One region of the Stenotrophomonas sp. P5_A9 genome, then DNA from elsewhere that is predicted to be linked to it. Evidence: predicted binding sites of a transcription regulator. Region 1 holds the regulator's gene; each other region holds the start of a gene.
What was found. Region 1 encodes FliA, which starts transcription of late flagellar genes. Its sites were predicted from a motif close to TAAAGTTTNNCNNNCNNNGGCCGATAA; they were not measured.
Positions count from the first base shown of each region.

Region 2: a site for FliA is predicted at 3,312-3,338, ahead of AC1DR7_RS11195 (methyl-accepting chemotaxis protein). Genes of this name have one in related genera too.
Region 3: a site for FliA is predicted at 3,113-3,139, ahead of AC1DR7_RS08485 (methyl-accepting chemotaxis protein). Genes of this name have one in related genera too.
Region 4: a site for FliA is predicted at 1,396-1,422, ahead of AC1DR7_RS19200 (methyl-accepting chemotaxis protein). Genes of this name have one in related genera too.

Region 1 is NZ_JBFULC010000048.1:27,493-31,980, forward strand. It holds gene AC1DR7_RS14960 (AAA family ATPase) at 1-1,321, shown strand, start outside; gene AC1DR7_RS14965 (MinD/ParA family ATP-binding protein) at 1,308-2,195, shown strand; gene AC1DR7_RS14970 (RNA polymerase sigma factor FliA) at 2,192-2,938, shown strand; gene cheY (chemotaxis response regulator CheY) at 2,955-3,347, shown strand; gene AC1DR7_RS14980 (protein phosphatase CheZ) at 3,347-3,961, shown strand; partial or broken gene AC1DR7_RS14985 (Hpt domain-containing protein) at 3,966-4,488, shown strand, end outside.
Region 2 is NZ_JBFULC010000029.1:62,470-67,774, reverse strand. It holds gene AC1DR7_RS11215 (aminotransferase-like domain-containing protein) at 1-248, opposite strand, end outside; gene AC1DR7_RS11210 (DMT family transporter) at 368-1,231, shown strand; gene AC1DR7_RS11205 (putative quinol monooxygenase) at 1,247-1,537, opposite strand; gene AC1DR7_RS11200 (SulP family inorganic anion transporter) at 1,815-3,266, shown strand; gene AC1DR7_RS11195 (methyl-accepting chemotaxis protein) at 3,487-5,305, shown strand, end outside.
Region 3 is NZ_JBFULC010000020.1:37,683-42,987, forward strand. It holds gene AC1DR7_RS08480 (excinuclease ABC subunit UvrA) at 1-461, opposite strand, end outside; gene AC1DR7_RS08485 (methyl-accepting chemotaxis protein) at 523-3,087, opposite strand; gene AC1DR7_RS08490 (arylamine N-acetyltransferase family protein) at 3,297-4,118, shown strand; gene AC1DR7_RS08495 (AraC family transcriptional regulator) at 4,268-5,116, shown strand; gene AC1DR7_RS08500 (alpha/beta hydrolase family protein) at 5,107-5,305, shown strand, end outside.
Region 4 is NZ_JBFULC010000095.1:1,173-6,477, forward strand. It holds gene AC1DR7_RS19195 (PAS domain S-box protein) at 1-1,361, shown strand, start outside; gene AC1DR7_RS19200 (methyl-accepting chemotaxis protein) at 1,668-3,521, shown strand; gene AC1DR7_RS19205 (pilin) at 3,884-4,330, shown strand; gene AC1DR7_RS19210 (pilin) at 4,351-4,935, shown strand; gene AC1DR7_RS19215 (helix-turn-helix transcriptional regulator) at 5,010-5,305, shown strand, end outside.

The sequences.
Region 1 (4,488 bases):
GGAACAGATCTTCGCCCCCTTCAATGTCGAACAGGCCGCTGCCGCTGCGATGGCGCAGGACGAGCCCGCCGTGGCGATCGCCGTCGCTGCACCGGCCGCCGTCGCTGCACCGGCCCCGATCAACCGCGCCCGCTTCATCATCGATCCGCCGATGGAGGATGAGCCGCACTTCCAGATGCATGTGCCAGCCGCGCAGGTGGCCATGCCGCCGCTGCCGGTCAGCATGGCGGTGCCGGTCGAGCTCGCTCCGGTCGTGACCGCCCCCATCGTCGAGGCCTTGCCCACCCCGGTGCCTGCCGTACTGGCTCCGCCGGTTGAGACCGCGCTGCAGGCGCCGGCGCCGCTGGCCGCCGCCGAACCGGCGCAGGCCCAGCCGCTGCCGGTGACCACCGAACTGATGATGGTGCCGCGCGATGACGAAGAGATCCGCCAGCTGCGCCACGAAGTGGCCGGCATGCGCCAGGTCATCGAGCGCGAAATGCACCGCTTCACCGACGAGCGCCTGCGCGGCGCGCCGGTGCGTGCCGCCGCGCTGGACCTGATGGACGAATACGGCTTCGATGCCGGCATCAGCCGCGACGTGGCCATGCAGATTCCGCTGGACACCGAAGCCCACCGTGGCCGCGGGCTGATGCTGGGCCTGCTGTCCAGGAAGCTGCCGATCGCCCCGGTCGATCCGCTCGAGGCCGGCGGCGTGATCGCCCTGGTCGGCCCGACCGGCGCCGGCAAGACCACCACCATTGCCAAGCTGGCCTCGCGCTTCGCCGAGAAGCACGCCGCCCGCGACGTTGCCCTGGTCACCACCGACACCGGCCGCATCGGCGCCCGCGAGCAGCTGTACGGCTTCGGCCGCCAGCTTGGCATCGCCGTGCACGAGGCCAGCAGCGGCAGCGACCTGAACCGGCTGCTGGAGCGCCTGAAGGACTACAAGCTGGTGCTGATCGACACCGCCGGGCTGGGTCCGCGTGACCGCGCCTTGGCCGCCCAGCTGCAGTGGCTGCGCGCCGCCGAGCAGATCCGCACCCTGCTGGTGCTGCCGGCCAACACCAGCTTCGGCGACATGGACGAGGTTGTCCGCCGCTTCAGCGCCGCCAACCCGCAGGGCGTGGTGCTGAGCAAGCTGGACGAAACCGGTCGCTTCGGCACCGCCCTGTCGGTGGCCGTGGACCACCGCCTGCCGATCACCTGGGTCACCGATGGCCAGGACGTTCCCGAAGACCTGCACCGGGCCAGTGCCGCCAATCTTGTACTTCGCCTTGAAGATTTGCGCCGCGCGGCCGATATGCCCTGCAACCCGGAGTTCAACCATGCCGTCGCGTGAGTACGCCAAGCTGACCAAGACCTTCCCGCTGTCTGCCACCCGCAGCCAGCCGCTGGGCCCTGTGCGCACCATCGCCGTCACCGGCGGCAAGGGCGGCGTGGGCAAGACCAACGTCTCGGCCAACCTGGCCGTGGCGCTGGCCGACATGGGCAAGCGCACGCTGCTGCTGGATGCCGACCTCGGGCTGGCCAACATCGATGTGATCCTGGGCCTGCAGCCCAAGCTGACCCTGGCCGACCTCGTCGCCGGGCGCTGCACCCTGGAAGAAGTGATCCTGGAGGGCCCGGGTGGCGTACTGGTGGTACCGGCCGCGTCCGGTCGCCGCCACATGGCCGAACTGCAGCCGGCCGAACACGTCGGCCTGGTCAACGTGTTCTCCGAACTGGAGCGCGAGCTGGACTTCATGGTGGTGGACACCGCCGCGGGCATCACCGATGGCGTGCTGACCTTCTGCCAGGCCGCGCAGGATACCGTGGTGGTGGTCTGCGACGAGCCGGCCTCCATTACCGACGCCTACGCGCTGATCAAAGTGCTCTCGCGCGAGCGCGGCGTAGACCGCATCCAGGTGGTGGCCAACATGGTCCGTGACCCGAACGAAGGCCGCGTGCTGTACGAAAAACTGACCCGGGTCTGCGAGAAGTTCCTCGCCGATGTGTCGCTGAACTACCTCGGCTGCGTGCCGCAGGACGACTGGCTGCGCCTGTCGGTGCAGCGCCAGCAGCCGGTGGTCAAGGCCTACCCGTCCAGCCCGGCCGCGCTGGCCATCACCGAGATCGCCCGCCGCACCGCCCGCTGGCAGGCACCGACCGAGCCACGTGGCGGGGTCGAATTCTTCCTGGAACGCATCCTCAAGCAACGCGGGGTGACCGCATGAAAGGCGCCGCAAGATACAAAGAAGTCCAGCGCACGGCCGCCAACGAGTGCATCGCACAGCACTCCGACCTGGTCCGACGCATCGCCCACCACCTTGCCGCGCGCCTGCCGGCCAGCGTGGAAGTGGATGACCTGATCCAGGCCGGCATGATGGGCCTGATCGAGGCTTCGCGCAGCTACGATGCCGACCAGGGCGCCTCGTTCGAGACCTACGCCTCGATCCGCATCCGCGGCTCGATGATCGACGAGATCCGACGCGGCGACTGGGTGCCGCGTTCGGTGCACCGCCGTGCCCGCGATGCCGCTTCCACCATCCGTCGCCTGGAACAGAGTACCGGCCGCGCCGCCAGCGCCACCGAGGTGGCCGCCGCGATGGACATGCCCCTGCCCGACTACCTGCGGCTGATGGAAGACGCCGCACGCGGCCAGGTGCTGAGCCTGGAGTCCCGCATTGAAGACCAGGGCGAGCTGGACACCGTCGCCCAGGGCGGCCCGACCCCGCAGCAGGTGCTAGAACGCGGCGAGTTCGGCCGCGAGCTGGGCAATGCGATCGGGCTGCTGCCCGAACGCGAACAGCTGGTGCTGTCGCTGTACTACGAGCAGGAACTGAATCTGAAGGAGATCGGCGCGGTACTCGGTGTGAGCGAGTCGCGTGTCTGCCAGATCCACGGCCAGGCGGTATTGCGCCTGCGTGGCCGACTGAAGATCTTCGAGGCGGCCGACGCCGGCCTCGAGAACCATTGATACCGAGGAAAGTGCTTTGAACAAGAACATGCGTATCCTGATCGTCGACGACTTCTCGACCATGCGTCGTATCGTCAAGAACCTGCTGGGCGATCTGGGCTTCACCAATACGGCCGAAGCCGAGGACGGGCATGCCGCACTGTCTCTGTTGCAGAGCCAGTCGTTCGATTTCGTGGTCACCGACTGGAACATGCCGGTGATGACCGGCATCGACCTGCTCAAGGCGATCCGTGCCGACGCCAAGCTCAAGACGTTGCCGGTGCTGATGGTGACCGCTGAAGCCAAGCGCGAGCAGATCATCGAAGCGGCCCAGTCCGGCGTCAACGGCTACATCATCAAGCCGTTCACCGCCCAGACCCTGGAAGAAAAGCTGGGCAAGATCTTCGAACGCCTGGCGGCGAGCGCCTGATGGAAACCCTTCGCGACAAATCGGCGCTGGTGCAGCGCCTGCAGGATGCCCTGGCCGCGCTGGAAAGCGGCGATGAAGCCGGCTGGCGTCGGGAAATCGACGCGCTGGCCGCGCTGCGCACCCAGCCGATGATGGCCGGGCTGAACCGGCTCGCCCGCGAACTGGGCCAGGCGTTGGGCGAACTGCCCAGCCTGCCCAGCGAAGCCGGCGAGCTGGACGATGCCTGCGCGCGCCTGGACCACGTGGTGGCGATGACCGAACAGGCCACCCACCGCACCCTGGATCTGGCCGAGGAATGCCGCGCGCTCACCGAGCAGCTGCGCGCCAACGGGTTGACGGCCGACCAGGACCAGCAGCTGGACAAGATCCGCCACAACCTCACCGAGATCGCGCTCACCCAGAGCTACCAGGACCTCACCGGGCAGATCATCCGCCGCGTGGTCGGCATCGTGCGCCGCGTGCATGAGGGCTTCGGTGCGCTGGGCCTGCCACCGCAGGACGACAACGCGCACAAGCGCGACAACGGCCTGGCCGGCCCGGCCGTGAGCGGCCTGGATCGCCACCAGGTGTCACAGGTCGACGCTGACGACCTGCTTTCCGATTTGGGGCTGTAAAACCATGAGTGCTGTTCCAGACGATATTGCTGCCGATTTCATCCTCGAGGCCCAGGAAATCCTGGATCGCCTCGGCGAACAGCTGGTGTCGCTGGAGCAGTCGCCCCAGGACAGTGACCAGCTCAACGCGGTGTTCCGCGGTTTCCACACGCTCAAGGGCGGTGCCGGCTTCCTCGGCATCCAGGCCATGGTCGAGCTGTGCCACGCCGCCGAGGAAACCCTGGGCATGGCGCGCTCGGGCAAGGCGGTGCTGCAGGCCCATCATTTCGATGCGGCCCAGCAGTCGCTGGATTACCTGCAGTCCATGCTCGATTCGGTCGCCGCCGGCACCGAGCCGGGCTATGCACCGCCGGAGCTGATCGCGCAGTTCGACGTCAACGGCCCGGCGGTGCCGGCACCGGCCGCCGCCGCGCCCGGCAGCGACGGGCTGATCACCGACGACGAATTCGAAGCCCTGCTGGACACCCTGCACGGCGGCGCCGCACCGACGGCGGTGACACCACCGAAGAAGACCGACGACGGCCTGA
Region 2 (5,305 bases), on a different contig from region 1:
TCGATCCCGGCCAGCGCCAGCGGCGCCACCGGGCCGCACACGTGGAAGCCGGCGCCGGGCCGCGCGCTGATCAGGCCTTCGGCGGTCAGGCGTGCATAGGCTTCCACCACGGTGGAGACCGACACCTGCATCGCCTTGGCTTGTGCACGGACCGAGGGCAGGCGCATGCCCGGCACGTAGCTGCGGGCGCTGATGCGGTCGCGCACGGTGGCCATGACGACGTCGATGCGGGTGGGGGTCAGGCGCATGCGCAGCGGTTCCGTACGGTGTGTGTAGGCATAACAGTTCGGTCCAAGTGTACTGGACTGTGTCTGGGCCATGCCGCCGGCCGCGTGATCCACTGGCCGCCACTTTCAAGGATTTCAGCATGGACACCACGACGCGCGGCTGGCTCAACGGATTCATCGGCGTGCTGATTTTCGCCGGCTCGTTGCCGGCCACGCGCGCGGCGGTCGCCGACCTTGATCCGACCTTCCTGACCGCTGCACGCGCCAGCATTGCCGCGCTGCTGGGGCTGGTGATGCTGCTGGCGCTGCGGCAACGCCGACCCGCGCGCGCGGACGTGGCCGCGTTGCTGGTGGTAGCACTGGGCGTGGTGGTGGGGTTTCCGCTGTTGACCGCGTTGGCGCTGCAACATGTGTCATCGGCGCACTCGATCGTATTCCTGGGCCTGCTGCCGCTGAGCACGGCGCTGTTTGGCGTACTGCGTGGTGGCGAGCGCCTGCGTCCGGCGTTCTGGGGCTTCTCACTGCTGGGCAGCGCGTCGGTGGTGGGCTATGCGCTGCTTGGCGCCGGGCAGGCCTCGCTGCAGGGCGACCTGCTGATGCTGGCCGCGGTGCTGGTGTGCGGCTTGGGCTATGCCGAAGGCGCGCGCCTGTCACGCACGCTGGGCGGCTGGCAGGTGATCAGCTGGGCGCTGGTGCTGTCCCTGCCGTTGATGCTGCCGCTGTTGTGGCTGCGCTGGCCGTCCACATTGGCTGACGTAGGCAACCCGGCCTGGTTGGGGTTGGGGTACGTTTCGGTGTTCAGCATGCTGGTCGGCTTCATGTTCTGGTACCGCGGGCTGGCACAGGGCGGTATCGCCGCGGTCGGTCAGCTGCAGTTGCTGCAGCCCTTCTTCGGCCTGGGGCTGGCCGCGCTGCTGCTGCACGAGCAGGTCAGCGCGGCGATGCTGCTGGTGACCCTGTGCGCGGTGGCCTGCGTTGCCGGGGCGAAGCGGTTCGCGCGCTGAGCGCGCGGCCGGGGGTCAGCTGCCGAGCCCGCCCACCGGTTCGGTCTCGAAGCGCTCGCCAAATCCGGTGATGTGTGGCCGGGCTTGGGCGATCGCGGCCTGCACCGCCGGCAACGCGAGCGAGGCACGATGCTGTTCCTGGCTGTCCCAGACTTCGGTGATCCAGATTGCATCGGGAAGGCCGGGGTCCCTGGCCACTACGTAGCTGCGGCAGCCGGGCATGTCGGCGGTGCCGTCGAGCAGGATCGCGATGACCGCATCGCGCTGGCCGGGTGTCACCAACATCTTGCCGATCAGTCCGTACATGCCAGGCACCTGCTGCGGGAGGTAACGACCATCGTGCGCGCGCGTTGCGGCGACGGTCAACCGGCACTTCGGCAACGGGCACGGCACGCCGTGCGTTGAGCCGGGCAGGTGGCTGCGCTATCCTGCGCGCCGCTTCCGCCCCCCCTGCTGGATTGTTGTGATGACGCCACCCTGATACCGCGTTGACCACGCGCCCGTGCCACGGCCGGGTCCAGGGAGTGCCTTGTCCTCATCACACAACGCGCCGTGCGCATCGCCGGTGCGTGGAGCTTTTTCCATGTCTGTTTCCTATCCGCTGCGCCAGCAATGGCTCGGTAATATCCGCGGTGACCTGTTGTCCGGCACGGTGGTCGCGCTGGCCCTGATTCCCGAAGCGATCGCGTTTTCGATCATCGCCGGGGTCGACCCCAAGGTGGGGCTGTACGCCTCGTTCTGCATCGCGGTGGTGACCGCCATCGCCGGCGGGCGCCCGGGCATGATCTCGGCGGCAACCGGGGCGATGGCGCTGGTGATGGTCGATCTGGTCAAGGACCATGGCCTGCAGTACCTGCTGGCGGCGACGATCCTGGCCGGCGGATTGCAGCTGCTCGCCGGCGCGCTGAAGCTGGGGGCGCTGATGCGCTTCGTGTCGCGCTCGGTGATCACCGGCTTCGTCAACGCGCTGGCGATCCTGATTTTCCTGGCACAGCTGCCCGAGCTGGTCGGGCGCTCCTGGCATGTCTGGGCAGTGTGTGCCGCCGGGTTGGCCATCATCTACCTGCTGCCACGCGTCACCCGCGCGGTGCCCTCGCCGTTGGTGGCGATCGTGGTGCTCACCGCGCTGTCCATCGGCCTGCACTGGGATGTCCGCACGGTGGGCGACATGGGGGCGCTGCCCGACAGCCTGCCGGTGTTCCTGTTCCCGGACGTGCCGTTGACCTGGGACACCCTGCGCCTGCTGCTGCCGGTGTCGGCGACGCTGGCGGTGGTGGGGCTGCTGGAGTCGATGATGACCGCGCAGATCGTCGAGGACATGACCGACACCCCCAGCCAGCGCAACCGCGAGTGCGCCGGCCAGGGCCTGGCCAACATCACCGCCGGCCTGTTCGGAGGCATGGGCGGCTGCGCGATGATCGGCCAGTCGGTGATCAACGTGTCCTCCGGCGGGCGGGGCCGGCTGTCGTGTCTGGTGGCCGGGGTGCTGCTGCTGTTGCTGGTGGTGTATGGCGCCGAGTGGGTGCGGCAGATTCCGATGGCGGCACTGGTGGCGGTGATGATCATGGTCAGCATCGGCACCTTTCATTGGCGCTCGTTCCAGGAACTGCGCCAGCACCCCAGGAGCTCGTCGATGGTGATGCTCGCCACCGTGGCCGTGACCGTGGCCACCCACGACCTGGCCAAGGGCGTGCTGACCGGGGTGCTGTTGTCGGCACTGTTCTTCGCGCGCAAGGTCGGACGGATGCTGCAGGTGGAGGATGCCGTCGAGGCGGACGGCACCCGTGTCTACCGCGTCAGCGGGCAGGTGTTCTTCGCCTCGGCCGGGCAGTTCGCGGCCAGTTTCGATCTGCAGCAGGTACCGGCGCGGGTGGTGATCGACCTGGCCGACGCGCACTTCTGGGACCTCAGCGCGGTGGCGGCGCTGGAGCGGGTGGTGGAGCGGTTGCGCGCGCACGGCGCGCAGGTGGAGGTGCGTGGGCTCAACGCCGCCAGCCAGACCCTGGTCGAACGGCTCGGGCGGCGCAGCGCCTGACGGGGCGCGACCCGGTCAACACTGAACAGGGTCAGGAAGTGGTCCTCAACATCGGCGCGCGGGCGCCGTTATCCAGCTCAATGCCCCGATACATCCGAGATCGGGGCAAGGGTCGGGCGTGAGTTGCACCGCGCCGACCTGGACCGCAATGGATTGCGTGAAGCCGTAGTTGGCGCCCAAGGGCGCCGGCTGATCCGTACCCCTTTCCGGAACCGCCCCCATGCCCGCGTCCCGCACCACTTCCCCGCGTCCCGGCAGCATCGCCAACCGGCTGATGCTGGGTACCGCGCTGATCGCCATGCTCTGCTTCGGCGTCACTGCGGCCATCAGCTACCACGAAGCCAGCCAGGCGCTGATCGAAGCCTCGCGGCAGACCATGCAGAGCCAGGCCGATGCCGAATCGCGCCGGGTCGGTGCGGAACTGGCCGCCGCGTTCTCCACCAGTCAGGCGCTGGCAGACAGCCTGGTGGTGCAGCACAGCAACGGGACGCTCTCGCGCGCGACGGCATCGCAGGTGCTGCAGCAGCAGCTGCGCTCGCACCCTGAGTGGGTGGGTCTGGGCACGTTGTGGGAGCCGCAGGCGTTCGATGGCAAGGACGGCGAATTCGTCGATGCCCCGGCGCACGACGCCAGCGGCCGCTTCATGAGCTACTGGTCCTGGCAGGACGGCACCCCGGTGGAGGACGCGCTCAAGGGCTACGACGTGCCCGGTGACGGCGACTGGTACCTGCGCCCGCGCGCGCTGAAGCGGCCGACCGTGGCCGAGCCGTACCGCTATGAGATCGCCGGCAAGCCGGTGCTGATGACCACGCTGTCCACCCCGGTGCTGGACAAGGGCGAATTCCTTGGCGCGGTGACCGTCGATGTCGGCTTGGCCACGCTGCAGGAACGCCTGGCCGCGCTGCGCCCGATGGGCGAGGGCCATGTGGAGCTGATCTCCCCCGGTGGCATCGTGCTGGCGGCCAAGGACGCCAAGGAAATCGGCAAGCGTCGCGACGATGCGGCCACCCGCGGCATCCTGGCTGCGGTCGCAGCGGACAAGCCGTTCCAGGACTTCAACGTGGACGCCGCCGGTAACGTCAAGGCGTACGTGCCGCTGCGCATCGGCAACAGCCAGGAGCGCTTCGCGCTGGGCGTGATCGTGCCGCATGACCTGATCACCGCGCAGGCGCGTGCGCTGCTGTGGATCATCCTGGCCGTGGGCCTGGGTGCGGCACTGGTGCTCAGTGCCAGCGTCTACGTGCTGCTGCGCCGTCAGGCCATCCGCCCGCTGGCCGATGCGGTGCGCCTGTCCGTCGACGTGGCCGAAGGCCGCCTGGACACGCCGCTGCCGCCGCCGCGCAATGACGAAGTGGGCCGGCTGCTGGAATCGATGCAGCGCATGCGCAGCCAGCTGCAGGCGGTGATGGCCGCGCAGGCCGACATGGCCCAGCGCCATGAGGCGGGCGAGCTCAGCTACCGGATGGATGCGCAGGCCTTCCCCGGTGCCTACGGGCGCATGGTGGACGACAGCAACCAGCTGGTCGGGGCGAACATCGCCGTCACCCGGCGCCTGGTCGAGGTGATGCAACGCTATGCGGTCGGCGATCTGTCCCAGGACATGGATCGCCTGCCGGGCGAACAGGCAAGCTTCACCGAGGCGATGGACACCACCAAGGCCAACCTGCGCGCGATCAACACCCAGATCCGCGACCTGGCCGGCGCGGCGGCGCTGGGCGATTTCAGCCAGCGCGGCGACGTGGTGCGCTTCGACCACGACTTCCGCGGCATGGTCGAGAACCTCAACACCATGATGCAGGTCAGCGACGACAACCTGCAGCAGATCTCCGCACTGCTGCGCGCGATCGCCGCCGGTGACCTCACCGCGCGCATGCAGGGCGAGTTCCACGGTGTGTTCGCGCAGATGCGCGACGATGCCGATACCACCGTCACCCAGCTGACCGACATCGTCGGCCGCATCCAGCAGGCCACCGACAGCATCAACCTGGCCGCTGGCGAGATCGCCTCGGGCAACAGCGACCTGTCGCGCCGCACCGAGC
Region 3 (5,305 bases), on a different contig from region 1:
TTCGGGCAGGCACCCTGCGGGGTGTTGGGCGAGAAGTCTTCGGCGTACAGCATCGGCTGCCTGGCCGGATACGTGCCGGCACGCGAATACAGCATGCGCAGCAGGCTGGACAACGTGGTCACGCTGCCCACGCTGGAGCGCACGCTGGCGGTGCCGCGCTGCTGCTGCAGCGCCACCGCCGGCGGCAGGCACTCGATCGCATCCACGTCCGGCACGCCGACCTGGTCGATCAACCGGCGCGCGTAGGGCGACAACGACTCCAGGTAGCGGCGCTGCGCCTCGGCATACAGCGTGCCGAAGGCCAGCGACGACTTGCCGGAGCCGGAGATGCCAGAGAACACCACCAGCGCATCGCGCGGGATGTCGACATCGACATCCTTGAGGTTGTGTTCGCGGGCACCACGGACGCGCACGAAGGCGTCCGTGGCGGCGGAGGTGCGGGGCTTGCGACGGGTGCTCATGCACGCAGGATAGTGAGCGCACGCGCAAGCGGCCAGTGAAGGGACGTGAGTGCCGCGTGTGCTATGCCGCCGCCCTGGCGACCCGACGGGTGCCGGAACGCTCCACCACGAAGGCGTCCACCGCCTCGGACAACAGCGCCGCCTGGCGTTCCATCGCATGTGCCGAGGCCGAGGCTTCTTCCACCAGCGCGGCGTTCTGCTGGGTACTGCCATCCATCTGCAGCAGCGTCTGCCCAACCTGTTCGATGCCGGCGCTCTGCTGCTGCGAGGCGGCCGAAATGCTGGCCATGATCGCGCTGACCTGCTGCACGCTGCCGACGATCTGGCCCATGGTCGCGCCGGCCTGGTCGACCTGGCGGGTACCGGCGGCGACGGTGTCCACCGAGGCCTCGATCAGGCCCTTGATCTGCCGCGCGGCATCGGCGCTGCGCTGGGCCAACAGGCGTACTTCGCTGGCCACCACCGCGAAGCTGCGGCCCTGCTCGCCGGCACGCGCCGCTTCCACGGCGGCATTGAGGGCGAGGATGTTGGTCTGGAAGGCGATCCCGTCGATGACGCTGGTGATGTCGGCGATGCGATGGGAGGCCTGGGCGATCTCACGCATGCTGACCACCACCTGCGCTACCGATGCCCCGCCCTGTTGGGCGATACCCGTCGCCTGCAATGCCAGCTGGTTGGCCTGCTGGGCGGCATCGGCGTTCTGGCGCACGGTGGCGGTGAGTTCCTCCATCGACGAGGCGGTCTCTTCCAGATGCGCGGCCTGGCGCTCGGTGCGCCCGGCCAGCTCCTGGTTGCCGGCGACGATTTCTCCCGCCGCACCGTTGATGGCCTGCGAGGCCTGCTGGATGCGCGCGACGATATCGGTGAGCTGCTGCACGGTGGCATTGGCGTCGTCGCGCATGTGCGCGAACACGCCCTGAAACTCCCCCTGCATACGCACCCGCAGATCACCCTGGGCCAGCGCCGACAGCAGCACCTGCAACGCCGACAGGTTGCCCTGGAAGGTATCCAACAGGCGGTTGATGCTGACCGCCAGGGTCAGCAGGAAGCCCTGCTTACCGTCGGTTTGGATGCGGCCATGCAGCTGGCCCTGCGCGGCCGCGTCGACCAGCGCGGCCACTTCGGTTTCCACCGTGGTTTCCAGGGCGCGGCTGCGCCACTCCACCGCCGCACCCAACAGCTGTCCGCCGTCGATGATCGGGGTGACCACCAGCTGGTAGCGGGTGCCGGCATGTTCGATCTCATGCTGGGTGGAGGCGGTGCCGTGCAGTTCGGCGTGGATGCGGGTGAACACCGGATGCAGCGTCTGCGCCGGTTGCCCGCGCCACTGCCCTTCCGGCACTGCCAGTTCCACCAGCAGCGCATGATTGAGCAGGCTGATCCGGCCGTCCGGATCGAGCACCATCACCCCGGTCTGCGCGCTGTCCAGCGCCTGTCGCGCCCGCGCGTTGTCGCGTGCGGTGGCGCGCTCGGCCTCGATCCGCTCGCGCAGACGCTGCTGCATGTGCACCAGCCGCTGGGCCAGCTGGCCGATCTCATCATGCGGGTTGTGGACGGTCAGCACCGTGTCCAGGCGGTCTTCGGCGATGGCTTCGGCAAAACGCAGGGTGTCGGCGATCGGGCGGCGCACCGCGCGCAGCACCAACAGCAGGCTGCCGATCAGCACCGTCGCAACCAGGGCCAGGGTGCTGCCGAACAGCAGCGTCATCGCGTGGGCCTGCGATTGCTGGCGGCCACGTGCGACGTCCAGTACCGCACCCTGCGCGCGCGCCAGCTGTTGCAGCGCTGGCGCGATCTGCGCGGCGGTATCGGTCAACGCGGCGGCCTCGACATCCAGGCCGACGCGGGCGGCCGTGTAGGCGAGCAAGGCGCCCTGATAGGCGTCCATGCCGCTGCGCAGGGCGTCCTGCGTGGCAGCGGGCAGGGCGGATGCGGACAGCGCCAGCTCGAACGGCAGCTTGGTTTCGCTGGCACGGTCGGCATGCGCCGAATCGCCGGTGAGCAACAGCAGGGCCTCCTCGCGGCGCATCGCCTGCCAGTGCGCGGTCAGCGCCGCTGGGGCGGTGTCGCCCAACAGCGTGCTCACCGCGTCGGCGCTGGCATCCAGCTGCGCGCGCAGGCCGGCCTCGCCACGGCCCATCTCGTCGGCCCGCGCGTTCAATGCGGTGATGCCGTCGGCGAACGCATGCGCGCGCTCAGCGAGCGTGCGCAGGGCCGTGGCGGTGCCCGCATCGTGGGGATCGCGCTGCAATTTCGCCAACGACTGCTGCAACTGCTGCTGGGCCTGCTGCAATGCGTGGCGGTCGGCATCATCGAAGGTGGTGGCATAGCGGGTCTGCAGCCGACGGGCGTCGGCTACTTCCGTGGCCAACGCAGCCGCCAGCGCCGCATCCTGCTGGTGCGCGGCAAAGGTCGACGCGGCGCGCTCGCTGTTGTGGCCGGTCCACGCATAGACCAGTGCCACCACCAGCAGACCGCTGCCGCAGATCACCAGCGCGGCCTTGAGTTTGCGTGCGACACTGAGCCTGCGCAGAGACGCGATACCGCGTGCGAAGCGATGGAATGGGGGCCGTTGGCCCAGGCGGGCAAGCGACGCAGACAGGCGGTGGGGGACGACCGACATCACGCACTCCAGGCAGAAGGACGCATCGGTATCGGCCGGAGTTGCGTGGACTTTAGGCCTTTCTATCCAACCGCCCACGCACGCGATGGGGTGCGCCCGTTGTAACCGGCGCAGACGACGGCAAGATGACCGCAGGCGGACAATCGGCGCGCTTGACCTCAACCGCGGTTGAGCCGCCACAGTGGCGGCACCCCTACCCCGATGGCCGACCGATGGACCTGCACACCCGCAACGCCTACCTGGCCCGGCTGGGCCTGGCCGCCCCGCCGCCGCCCACCCTGGCCACCCTCGCCCTGCTGCAGGCCCGGCACAACGCCACATTCCCGTTCGAGACCCTGACCACGCTGCTGCGCGATGCCGTGGCCATCGATCTGCCCAGCGTGCAGCACAAGCTGCTGCACGACGGCCGTGGCGGTTATTGCTACGAACTCAGCGGCCTGTTCCTGGCGTTGCTGCAGCAGCTGGGGTTCGACGCGCGCGCGATCGCCGCGCGGGTGGTGATGGGACAGACCAATGACACCCCGACGCCACGCACCCACATGCTGGTGCTGGTGCGGATCGAGGCGGTGGACTACAGCGTCGATGTCGGCTTCGGTGGCAACACCCCCACCGGCCCGCTGCGGCTGGACAGCCGTTTCGCGCAACCGACGCCGCATGAGCGCTACCGGCTGGATCTGCACGATGGGGACTACCTGCTGCAGGTGGAGATCGACGGCGCGTGGCGGCCGCTGTATCGCTTCGACCTGCAGCCGCAGGCGGCGATCGATCACGTGGTGGGCAACTGGTATGTCTGCACCCATCCGCACTCCTCCTTCCCCGGGCAACTGCGGGCAGCGCTGGCCGGCCCCGGCTGGCGGCGAACGCTCGGCGCCGGTGTCTACACCGTGCACCGCAGTGGCCAGCCCAGCGAGCGCCGGCGGCTGACCGATGTGGACGACGTGCTGGTGGTGCTGCGCGATGCGTTCGGCATCACCGTGCCACCGCATCCGCGCCTGCGCGAGGCCATCGCGGCGTGGCTGCGCGGCGTGGCGTGAGCGCCTCCTGAGACCTCGGCCGACGCTGCCTGCCGCGCATTCCCTGCGCTGGCGGCGAGGCTGGCACGCACCGATGCACAGCAAGAACGGCCAAGCGCCCGTCCCCACGCTGGGCTACGCTGCGTGCCTGTGCAGCGGGAGGGAACCGCATGAGTGCGGCACGCAGGGCCCTGTGGTACATCGAAAGCCACCACGCCGCGCCGATCGCGCTGGCCGACATCGCCGCCGTGGTCGGCCTGTCGCCGTTCCACCTGTCGCGGCTGTTCCAGGCCAGCACCGGCACCTCGCTGGTGCGCTACCTGCGCGGCCGCCGCCTGAGCGAGGCGGCGCGACGATTGGCCGGCGGCGCCAGCGACATTCTGGAGGTCGCACTCGACGCGGGCTATGGTTCGCATCCCACCTTCACCCGTGCCTTCGGCGAGCAGTTCGGGCGCACCCCCGAGCAGGTGCGCGCGCAGGGGCTGGGCGATATCACGCTGGTCGAGGCGATCAAGCTCGATGACGTGCCCCAACCCTGTGTGCAGCCCCCCAACATCGTCGACGCCGATGCGCTGCTGGTCGCCGGCATCGGCGCGCGGCATCGCGGTGCATCGGTGGCATCGATTCCTTCGCAATGGCAGCAGCTGGCGATGCAGTGCCCACGGGCACCGGCGGTCAGCTACGGCGTGTGCTGCAACAGCGACGAGGAAGGCAGCTTCGACTACATCGCCGGTATCGAGGTGCCGGGTTTCGCCGACCTGCCCCCGGGCTGGCAGGCGATCCGCATCCCCGCGCGGCGCTACGTGGTGGCCTGGCATGCCGGGCATATCTCGGCCATCCGCTCGACCTGGTACTGGCTGTTGAACCACTACCTGCCGTCGGCCGGGCTCAGCCTGGCCGACGCCCCCGAACTGGAGCGCTACGACGCGCGCTTCGATGACACCACCGGCCACGGCGGCATGCAGATCTGGCTGCCGCTGGCCGACACCCCACACACCGGAGACACCGCATGCGCCTGACCCTGCCACTGCTGTTGCTGCTGCTCGCTGCCGTGAGCGCCTCCGCGGTGGCCGCGCCGCCGACGGTGCCTGTCGGCGAACGGCATGGCGTGGCCCACCTGCCCAGCGCGGCAGTGCGCGATGCCGCCGGGCGCGACGCCCTGCGCTACACCGTGTGGTATCCGGCCACGCCGGAGGCACGCGAGCGCC
Region 4 (5,305 bases), on a different contig from region 1:
CGATGCTGGAAGTGCGCGAGCAGGCTTACCTGGCCGCGGAGAAATTCGCCGGAGCGTTTTCCTCGGCCGCGCTGGGCATGGCGCTGGTGTCGCTGGAAGGCCGCTGGCTGGACGTCAACGACGCGCTGTGCGGCATTCTCGGCTATACCCGCGCCGAGCTGCTGGAGATCGATTTCCAGACCCTCACCCACGCCGATGACCTGCACACCGACCTGGCCCTGGTCGGGGATCTGCTGGCGGGGCGTCGCGACCATTACCACATGGACAAACGCTACCTGGGCAAGGCCGGCAACATCGTCTGGGGACGGTTGTCGGTGTCGCTGGTGCGCGCCGAAAACGGCGAACCGCTGCATTTCGTCTCGCAGATCCAGGACGTCACCGCCCAGCGCCAGAGCGGCCAGCAACTGCGCGAGTCCGAACAGCGCACCCGCATCACCCTGGATGCGGTGGCCGACATGGTGCTCACCCTGGACCTGCACGGCCAGATCCAGTACGCCAACGCGGCCGCCACCCGCGCACTGGCCGGCGCCGGCGCCGCGCCGCTGACCAACGGCCAGGTGCAGGACGTGATGGAGCTGACCACCGAGTACGCCCCGCGCTCGCCGCTGGACATCGCCGTGCTGCTGGACCCGGAAAGCAACGCAGTGGACCTGCACTCGGACCTGCTGCTGTCTGTCGGCGCGCGGCTGCTGCCGGTCGATGTGACCCGCGCCTGGCTGCGCGGCGAAGACGGAAAGACCAGCGGGGCGGTGTGGGTGATCCGCGATGTGACCCAGCAACGTGCGCGCCAGCGCGAGGCCCGGCACCTGGCCGAGGTCGATCCGCTGACCGAACTGAGCAACCGGCGAGGGTTCGAAGCCCACCTGCAGCAGGCGATCACCCGCGTGGCGCGCACCGGGCAGTCGGCCTCGCTGATGTTCATCGACCTGGACAACTTCAAGCCGATCAACGACAACCACGGCCACCTGGCCGGCGATGCCATGCTGTGGGCGGTGGCCAACGTGCTGCGCCATGGCGTGCGCGACTCGGACATCGTGGCGCGCCTGGGCGGTGACGAGTTCGCGGTGATCCTGGCCGGCTGCTCGCTCAAGCGTGCCCGCCGCATCGCCAGCGACCTGCTCGAGTCGGTGCGCGGCCTGACCATTCCCTGGGACCTGCAGCGGCTGGGGGTCGGGGCCAGCATCGGTATCGCCGCGATCGGCGGCAGCATGAGCGTGGACGACGCGGTCGCCGCTGCCGACGCCCAGTGCTACCGGGCCAAGGCCGAGGGGCGCGACAACGTCCAGGTGGAAACCCCGAGCGGCGGGCAACTGCCCGACCCGCTCGACGCAGTGGAAAGCAGCGAGGGCGGGGAAGGGTAGCCAACGCCCGTGGTCGGTGCGGCCCGTCTGCCGCTAAAGCTTCCGCCATGCCTGTCGATATCCCTACTGGAGCCGCCGTCGCTTGGCTCCGCGTTGGCCCGTGGCTGCCCCGCTTGTGTGGCCTGGACCGCATGCCGTTGCAACAAAGCGTCTGCAGGAAGCAGGACCATGTTGTACATGCCGCTGCCGTGACGTCACCCCACTGACGTCTTCGTAGTCCCCAAGCCAGACGATATGCCGCCGGGCGGTGCGCCCGTCGGATCCCAGCAACCGGGCACCGAGGATCACATGATGCATATTTCACGCATGCACGCGCCTGTGCAGGAACAGGTCGCCGACGCCGACGCCGGCGCAGGCTCGCCATGGCGCGCACTGGTGGCGCCTTTCGTGGCCCGCCGCGACGCGCGCGGTTCCGCCAACGCACTTGCACAGCGCCGCCAGTGCGAGCTGGAAGCGCAGGTTGCCGCACTGCATCGGGTGCAGGCGGTGATCGAGTTCGACCTGGACGGCACCATCCTGCAGGCCAACGACAACTTCCTGCAGGCCGTCGGCTATCGGCTGGACGAGATCCAGGGCCATCACCATGCGATGTTCGTCGAACCGGCGTTGGCGCAGAGCGTGGAATACCGTGATTTCTGGGCCACGCTGGGGCGGGGCGAATTTGATGCCGGCCAGTACCGGCGGCTGGGCAAGGGCGGCCGCGAGATCTGGATCCAGGCCTCCTACAACCCCGTACTGGACGGCAACGGGCGTCCGTACAAGGTGGTGAAGTTCGCCACCGACATCACCGCGCAGATGCAGCAGGCGGCCGATTTCTCCGGCCAGTTGGCGGCGATCAACAAGTCGCAGGCGGTGATCGAGTTCAGCCTGGACGGACGCATCCTGTCGGCCAACGATAATTTCCTGGCCACCACCGGCTACACGCTGGAGGAAGTGCGCGGCCAGCACCATTCGCTGTTCGTCGAGCCCGAGTACCGGCAGAGCCTGGAATACCGGCAGTTCTGGGAAAAGCTGGGGCGCGGCGAATACGACGCCGGCCAGTATCGACGGCTGGGCAAGGGGGGCCGGGAGGTCTGGATCCAGGCCTCCTACAACCCGATCTTCGACATGAACGGGCGTCCGTTCAAAGTGGTCAAATACGCCACCGACATCACCGCCCAGGTGCGCGATACCCATGCCATGCAGCAGGCCGTCGCGCAGACGCGCGAAGTGGTCGCGGCCGCCAAGGGCGGTGACCTGACCGGGCATATCGCCACGCAGGACAAGACCGGGCCGATCGCCGAACTCTGCGAGGGCATCAACGCGCTGGTCGAGGCCATGGCGGGCATCATCAGCCAGATCAAGTTCGCCGCCGACACCATTGCCGTGGGCGCCAGCGAGATTGCCGAGGGCAACAGCGACCTGTCGGAGCGTACCGAACAGCAGGCGGCGTCGCTGGAGGAGACCGCCGTCTCGATGAAGGGACTGGCCGCCACCGTGCATCAGACCGCCGCCAACGCGCGCCAGGCCAGCGAGCTGGCCAGTGGTGCGGTCGACGTGGCCGCGCAGGGCGGGCACGTGGTGCATGAAGTGGTCTCGACCATGGCGCTGATCAACCAGTCCTCGCGCCGCATCGTGGACATCATCGGGGTCATCGACGGCATCGCCTTCCAGACCAACATCCTGGCGCTCAATGCCGCAGTGGAAGCGGCACGAGCAGGCGAACACGGGCGCGGCTTCGCCGTGGTCGCCACCGAGATCCGCGGGCTGTCGCAGCGCTCGGCCAGCGCCGCCAAGGAGATCAAGCAGCTGATCGCCGATTCGGTGGAGAAGGTCGGCACCGGCACCGGGCAGGTCGAAAGCGCTGGCCGCACCATGGATGAGATCGTGGTCAACGTGAAGCGGGTCAGCGCACTGATCACCGAGATCAGCACCGCGGCCCAGCAGCAGAGCGAGAGCATCGGCCAGATCAACCAGGCCGTCGACCATATCGACGAGGGCACGCAGCAGAATGCGGCCCTGGTCGAAGAAGCCTCGGCCGCCGCGCGCAGCATGGAAGAGCAGGCCACCCAGCTGCTGCAGACCGTGGCGGCGTTCCGGGTGGATGCCGGGCAGGGCGCCGCGCGCACGGCCGGCGTGGTGGCCATGCACGGCGGGCATCCAACGCTGCGGCTGGTCTAGCCCACGCGTACCCTGCGGCGCCGACATGCGGGCGGGGTGCGGTTGCCAGGCCCTGCCCGTAGGCATGGGTGAACCGGTCGGCCTCGGCGCGGACACCGAGCTTGTGCGCATCGCCATGACGCGTTGCCGGCTGATAAAGCGTCGTCGATTGGCAATGCGGCCAGCACCAATGTGCTCGTTGTTGCATGGCATGACGCTAGCTGCAAATCCTTGCAAAACACGTCATTCAACGTGCTTTTACCACTCCTTGCATGGCGCCTTTCGGGGGCGCGGTGGTCTCCTTGTCGGCACGCGTTCCACCCACGTTCGGGTTGCGCAGATGCAGTCAGTTGTACTCACCACCCACGCTTTCAAGGATAAAAATGAACCCTCTCAATCGAACCCATGCCAAGGCACGCCAGGGCGGCTTCACCCTGATTGAACTGATGATCGTCGTCGCCATCATCGCCATCCTGGCGGCCGTCGCCCTGCCGCAGTACCAGAACTATGTCGCCAAGTCGCAGACCTCGGCTGCGCTGGCTGAGCTGACCCCGGGCAAGCTTGGCGTGGAGACGATCTACGCCGAGGGCGGGCCGACGACGTCGGACCTGGGCGACATCGGCATGACCGACCAGACGTCCCGGTGCAGTGACATTGCCTTGACCATGGCGCCGACCGGTGCGGCCAGCCTGATCTGCACCCTGGTTGGGAGTGGCAAGGTGAACGGTACGCTCACCCTGGCACGGGACATCCAGGGCGCCTGGAGCTGCTCCGGCTCGATGTCTGACAAGACCCTGCTGCCGTCGAACTGCCGCAGCACTACGCCCTGATAGTCGTGCGGGATGAACCAGTGGCCGAGGCGGCGCATGGCGCGGCCTCGGTCACTGGCCATCAACGCCAGGCCATGGTCGCTTTGCTTGAAAACGCCGTCATCGCTGTGACACCCACGCACCTGTCCACGCCACGGGCTACCGTCAATCAACGCCTCGCCATGCCACCGCGCCAGCGCGGTATCACGCTGATCGAGCTGATCATTGCCGTGGGCACGTTGGCCGTGCTGCTCACCTTCGCCATTCCCGGCTACCGCAACCACACGGCACGCGCGCGTATCAGTGCGATGTTGGCGGAGATATCCGAAGGCAAGGCCGGCGCCGAGCGCCTTGCGACCCATGAATCACCGTGGGACTACGTCAGTGATCCTGCTGCGGTCGGACTCAATGGGCCGGCCTCGCTGTGCACCACCATCGTCGTGGACATCATCGCCTCTGCACGCACCGCACATCTCTATTGTGGCGGCGCGCGCTTCGACTTCGTCGCCCTGGACTACACGGCCGAGGCGGGGTGGCGATGCACGACCCGCTCGCATGCTGCGGTCTCGCGCACCGATTGGGCGCCGGAAGGCTGCGTCCCCCATATCGCGCGCCGCTCACCATGAACTGTGCTGCCGTCGCCGTGGTCGGTCCACGTCTGTCCCGGTACGCCGGCGGGACGGCACGGCAATGCAGCGCAATGCCCATTCCCGGTGATTCCTCCGGCGAACCGGTGCGGATACCGCCAGGCGTCACCACGCTGTGGATGCAGTTGCGCGGCACTACCGTCATCCAAAGTGCGGAAGGCCGCTTCGAGCTGCGTCGCGGTGAATGGCTCATGCTCGGGCGCGAGGCTGGGCCGCTCCTTCAGGCCGGGCGCCTCGGCATGTGCGTGGGCGTCTGCCTGAGCGCCGATACCCTGACCGCGCTGGGTGCAGGTGCGTCCCCGCTATACCCCGGCAGGGGCCGGATGCCGCGTGGCGACCTGCAGATGGC